Regions from separate parts of the Rheinheimera fenheensis genome, predicted to be linked through region 2. Evidence: predicted binding sites of a transcription regulator. Region 2 holds the regulator's gene; the other holds the start of a gene.
What was found. Region 2 encodes LexA, which represses DNA repair genes until DNA is damaged. Its sites were predicted from a motif close to TACTGTNNATATNNACAGTA; they were not measured.
Positions count from the first base shown of each region.

Region 1: a site for LexA is predicted at 1,216-1,235, ahead of umuD (translesion error-prone DNA polymerase V autoproteolytic subunit). Genes of this name have one in related genera too.

Region 1 covers NZ_JBDPJM010000011.1:86,179-89,342, reverse strand. Annotated here, with positions in the region: gene umuC (translesion error-prone DNA polymerase V subunit UmuC) at 1-774, opposite strand, end outside; gene umuD (translesion error-prone DNA polymerase V autoproteolytic subunit) at 771-1,202, opposite strand; gene ABGI61_RS14320 (nucleoside deaminase) at 1,464-1,904, shown strand; gene ABGI61_RS14315 (transglycosylase SLT domain-containing protein) at 1,958-3,100, opposite strand.
Region 2 covers NZ_JBDPJM010000001.1:496,225-499,388, reverse strand. Annotated here, with positions in the region: gene plsB (glycerol-3-phosphate 1-O-acyltransferase PlsB) at 1-1,483, opposite strand, end outside; gene lexA (transcriptional repressor LexA) at 1,623-2,240, shown strand; gene coxB (cytochrome c oxidase subunit II) at 2,547-3,164, shown strand, end outside.

The DNA of each region.
Region 1 (3,164 bases), on a different contig from region 2:
CTCGCCAAAAGCGCGGCTGCTGATAATTTGCTTTTTAGTTGGTGTGACATCTTCCAGTGCAATGCATGACTCACCGTTAAGTTCGCGCACGGTGCGTTCAACGACCACAGAAAAGTGTTGCCGAATGTAATCGGGGGCCGCATCGGCCAACTGCAGCGCTGTGGTAATGCCCAGCTGCGCTAAACGTTTAGTCAGCTTGCCGCCTATGCCCCACACTTCGTTTACCGGTAACAGGGCCAGTAACTTGCGCTGGCGCTCTTTGCAGGTTAAATCGACCACGCCAGCGGTTTTAGCCCAGGTTTTGGCGGCATGGTTGGCCAGTTTTGCCAGGGTTTTAGTTGGCGCTATGCCAACACAAACCGTGATGCCAATATCTTTTTGCACGGTGCGTTTAACGTGCTGGCCAAATTCGGTGAGCCCTGCGCGATAAACCAGGCCGGATAACTCCAAAAAGGCTTCATCAATTGAGTACACTTCTACCCGCGGAGCCAGGTTTTCCAGGGTGCTCATTACCCGCTGCGACATATCGGCATACAGCGCATAGTTGGATGAAAAGGCCACTATTTGGTGCTTTTGCAATATATCGCGCACCTGAAACACCGGCAGGCCCATTTTAATGCCAAGCTTTTTAGCCTCTTTCGAGCGGGCAATAATGCAACCATCGTTGTTAGATAACACCACAACCGGCTTATCGGCTAAATCGGGTCGGAACAGCTTTTCACAGCTGGCATAAAAGTTATTGCAATCCACCAGGGCAAACACAGTGGTGCTCATTTGCGTTTCATTTGCCGGATAACATTGGTAACCACACCAAAAACATTCAGCTCTTCACCATTACGTGGGCGTATCGGCTGGTACGCCGCATTGCGTGGCAGTAGCATTAGTGCAGGGCGGGTGCATAGCTCTTTTACGGTAAATTCACCATTAACTGCGGCCACCACGATATCGCCATGCTCGGCGTCAATAGCGCGGTCTACTACCAGCACATCGTTATCGTAAATGCCGGCGTCAATCATCGAATCGCCCTCTACGCGGACAAAAAACGTCGCGTTAGGATGGCGGATACACAGCTGGTTTAAATCCAGCGTCCGCTCGACATAATCCTGCGCCGGCGAGGGGAAGCCCGCCTTAATTTTGCTGGCAAATAGCGGCATAGCAAGCCGGGCACTTTGCTGCGCATCCCCCAGAAATAGGACAGTCATACAAAACCTCTATATATGTATATTTGTACAGTATATATCAGATTAAGACGATGCCAAGCGGCAATGGCTAAAGTTGTGCAAACGGGCTGTTGTCTGGCATGTACGGCGCGCCTGATGGCGTGGTTACTTTGCTCATTGGCTGCTGATGCCGGGCCACACTAGGCAGTTTAAACTTGACCTGATAGTGTTAAACCTGACACTGGCCGAAAAGTGACGCTAGTGTCGTTTTCGGTTATCGCTATTGTTGCCACAGGAGCAAATATGACAGATCTCTTTATGCAGGCGGCTATCGCCCAGGCGAAAAAAAGTTTAGCTGAGGGCGGTATTCCGATTGGCTCGGTGCTGGTTATTGATGGCAAGATCGTTGGCGCTGGCCATAATCAGCGGGTGCAGAAGGGCAGCTGTGTGCTGCATGCGGAAATGGATTGCCTGGAAAATGCCGGCCGCTTAACCGCCGCTGATTACCGCCGCGCTACGCTGTACTCTACCTTGTCGCCGTGCGATATGTGCAGCGGCACGGTATTACTATATGGCATACCTAAGGTAGTGATTGGTGAGAACCAAACCTTTCAGGGGCCAGAGGCTTATGTACAAAGCCGCGGCGTTACGCTGGAAAACCAACATAATGCTGAGTGCATTGCGTTGATGCAGGATTTTATCGCCGCCAAGCCACAGCTGTGGTTTGAAGATATTGGCGAGTAGGTAATTGTGGCTGGTCGTTAGCCGGCGTTACAGCTTGCCGTTAGGTGGCATACTTAGGGTGCTGACAGCGTTTTTGCTTGGCGGCCAAAAGAAAAACGCTCTTTGTGCCTGGACTCAAGCTGCTGCAATGCAATACGGATATCGGCAGTGTAATACAGTGAGGCAAAGCCAAGACGATTGCGGCCCAGATTATGGAACACCATGCCAAAGGCAATATCGCCGGCGCTGAAGTCCTGGTGGTGTTCGGCAAAATAAGCGGCGGGTTTGCTGAGTTCGTCGTCTGTCAGCAGCGATCTAACCCGGCCAGGGCCGCCATGATAAGCCTGGATCAGCAACAACCGATAAATGTCAGCTTGCTTATCTTCTGGCAAATGGCCAAAACGCGTTAGAAACACCGGTTGTAGCATGCGGTGATTACGTTCAAACAGCCACAGGGCGCAATCAACCTGAGCAATACGGTGCAGTTGTTTGTGCTTAGGCACTTTGCAATCTTTCAATGCTTGTGGTGTTAGTTGCAAAATTCCCCTGGCATTGGCTTTCGAGTGAGCTTCGCGTACGCCACCGCTTTCGATAATTAACATACCAGCCAGATCGGCCAGTAAGTCATCGGGTAGGCTAATGCGTTTTTGCTGCACCCGACGGGCATGCACCAGGCGCAGGGTATCATGCAGTGAGGCTTGCTTTTTCGGGCTGCCAACCTTAATGCCATCCCAGTTACCTGACAAGCGGCCATCGGGATGATCCCCCATGTAGCGTGCTATGGCCAGCGGCAGATTAACAGAAGGATGATGGCAACGAATGGCGAATGGATAACCCGGGGTCTGGCTATTGCCTTCTACCCAGGCATTGACCAGGCCTTGTTGTGCCATAGCCTGACGGGTTTGATTCAGTATGCGCTGAGTTTGTGGCGAGTCGGTGGCGTCTTCAATAAACTGCAGAAAGTTGCCGCGCATATCAAACAACAAGTGCCGATTGGGCTCAGCACAGTGATCGGAGCGGGTCAGGATCCAGCGCCTGACATTCATCATATTGTCATACACACCCTGGCTCTGAGCATAAGGCTTAGTGCGTACCACATCTGTCCAGTTTTGCTGAGGTTGCACCGGTAGCTGTGCCTGAGCATGTTGCGGAAAAAAACATCCCAATAGCACGGCGGCGGCAAGTGGCCAGTATCGGCTTCGTAGGATGAACCCCATATTCGCTCCGGTGTCGCTAAGGCTGCTGTAGCGGTTGTCAGCTGGCGTTGCATAGTAAAGCTGA
Region 2 (3,164 bases):
CCAGCGGATCGATGTTTTGCTTCCAGTCGGGCACCTGCTGGGTTAAATAACTGTTCAGGGTTATCGGTTCGCCAAAATTAACAAAACCATAGCCGTAATCGCGCAGATTACGAATGGCCTTTAACACGCCCAGCGCTGATTCTTTTTGTTTGCCAGAGCCTTTTAACTCACGCAGGTAAGTGTTTACTTCCATTACATGCTCATAGCCCAGATACACCGGCACCAGCGTGACCGGGCGCTCTATGCCACGCAGCATAGACTGCAGTGTCATCGCCAGCATGCCGGTTTTTGGCTGTAGTAAGCGGCCGGTACGGCTGCGACCGCCCTCGGTGTAGTACTTTACCGAATAGCCTTTGCTAAATAGCTGGCACAGGTACTCACGGAATACTGCCGAGTACAGCTTATTGCCACTGAAACTGCGGCGAATAAAAAAAGCGCCGCCACGGCGGAAAATCGGCCCGGCCGGCCAGAAGTTCAGGTTAATACCGGCCGCAATATGCGGTGGTGCCAGGCCCTGTTGGTAAATAACATAACTAAGCAACAGGTAATCCATATGGCTGCGATGGCAGGGCACATACACGATCTCATGGCCTTTTTGTGCCAGGTCGCGCAGCATGTCGGCGTTGTTGACCTTGATACCTTTATACAGCTTGTTCCATAACCAGCGCAGTACTCTGTCGCCAACCCGCAAGGTTGACGAGCGATAGTCAGCAGCAATTTCCAGCAGCAACTTACGTGCCTCTTGCCGGGCGGCCTTTACTGAAATCCGCTTGGCTTTGGCTTCATCTTCAATGGCTTTTTTCAGCGCTGGTGCACCTAACAGTGCATTAAACAACTGGGCACGGTTAACCAGTTTCGGCCCGGTTGCAGCCAGGCGCTGGCGGTAAAAGTGAAAGCGCGACATGCGCAGTAGTTTATGTGCAGTGCTTTCGCCAGCGCCAAACTGCGCTGCCATCATTTTTAACGAGACTGGCCGGCTAAACCGCACCAGCGTATGGCGACCAGAGATCAATACGATCAACAGCTTTGCCAGCCAATTAGGCGCATGGGCTTCGCCTAATAGCCATTTAATACTGTTTTCTTTACCCGGCGCCCGGCCCCATAACAAGGCTACCGGCATTAGCTGGGCGTCCAGCTGCGGGTTAGCCAGGTGGGCCTGCAACAACGCCTGGCCTTGCGCCAAAGCCGTGGTTTTGCCGCGCGGCAGCAAAAGGGTGTGGGGCTTTTCGAGAAATAAAGTGCGTGGATGGGCTTTACCGTCCAGCATGACGTTATCTGCCGGATCAGGCAAGCCGAGCTTTTCGCATATACGCCGCATGGCGGCGAAATCGGCAGCTGATTCTGTAGTGCAAATATAGAACAAGGGTTTAGCTTGCTCTAATGCCAGCTCAGTTACCGGTTGCTCCGGTACTATCTTGTACTTCAGCAGCGGCCACAATGGCCATTTTAATAAGGCTGCAAACAACTTTACCGGCCGAAACATTGCCTTTCTTCCTCAACGAACAAAGTGGCATAGCATAACACGATGGCGTGGCCTGGAAAATTGCCCGCGCTGACTGAAACTTGCATTTGTTACACGCCTGTATATACTCACAGTATTCACTGTACAGGTAACCAGCACTATGAGACCACTAACACCGCGGCAGGCCGAGATCCTGCAACTGATTAAAGACTATCAACAAGACACCGGAATGCCGCCAACACGGGCTGAAATAGCCCAGCAGCTGGGCTTTAAGTCGGCGAATGCGGCAGAAGAGCATTTAAAAGCACTGGCGAAAAAAGGCGTAATTGAAATGATGCCGGGCACCTCCAGAGGCATCCGGTTGGTGGATAATGATGAGCCAGAGCAATTAGGTTTACCGTTAATTGGTAAGGTGGCGGCTGGCCAGCCAATATTGGCGACCGAGCATGTGCAGGACTATTACCAGGTTGATGCTAATTTGTTTAAGCCGCATGCTGACTTTTTATTGCGGGTGCAGGGTATGAGCATGCAGGACATTGGTATTTTAGACGGTGACTTGCTGGCGGTGCATAAAACCAATCAGGCGCAACCCGGTCAGGTTATTGTGGCGCGGGTAGATGAAGATGTCACGGTGAAGCGGTTTCAGCGTGAAGGCACCACCGTATTGCTGCAACCAGAAAATAAAGATTTTGATGTGATAAAAGTAGACCTGCGTGCGCAGCATTTTGCTATCGAAGGCTTGGCTGTAGGCGTTATCCGTAACGGCAGCTGGTTATAAATTGTACTAAGCTCAGTAAGTTATTTCACTCGAGGCGCTGGTATGACCACATGGGTTTGCCGGCGCTTTTGTTATTTAGGGGTTTACAGCCGCCATTATTTGGATAATTCTTAACCCGAATCTGATTAAAAAATAACAACAGGGTCAGATCCGGTTTCAGCGCTAGCCCCGAAACCGATACTTACAATAACAATAATAAACTGATGAAACTTCAGGCATGGGTTCGGTGTGGGTGTGTAAGAACCGTGTAGTACTGTGTACTTAGTTTCTGCAGTTTGCTTTGCAAAATGACAGAGGAGAAGTCCAGTGACGAAAACGCGTTGTCTTCGTTGGTCGCTGCCAGCCTTGCTTTTAGCTGCAACCGCTAATGCAACAGATATGCCTTTGAATATGACCAAAGGTGTAACGGAAATCAGCCAGCAGGTGTATAGCCTGCATATGACGATATTCTGGATTTGTTGCGCTATAGGTGCAGTGGTGTTTGGGGCCATGTTCTGGTCCATTCTACGGCACCGAAAAGCACGTGGCGTGCAGCCGGCTCAGTTCCATGAAAGCACCAAAGTAGAAATACTCTGGACGGCGATACCGGTAGTTATCTTAATCATCATGGCCATTCCGGCGACCAAAACCCTGATTGCAATGGAAGACACCACAGAGGCTGATGTCACTGTGCTGGTGACCGGCTCGCAGTGGAAATGGCATTACAAGTATTTAAACACCGATGTCGAGTTCTATTCCTTGCTGGCGACACCTAAAGAGCAAATCAATAACAGGTTTGCCAAAGGCGAAAACTACCTGCTTGAGGTAGACCGGCCTTTAGTGATCCCTACCGGCAAAAAAGTGCGCTTTTTAATGACATCAGATGACGTGATCCACTCTTGGTGGGTACCGGCCTTTGCCGTGAAAAAAGATGCCAACCCCGGC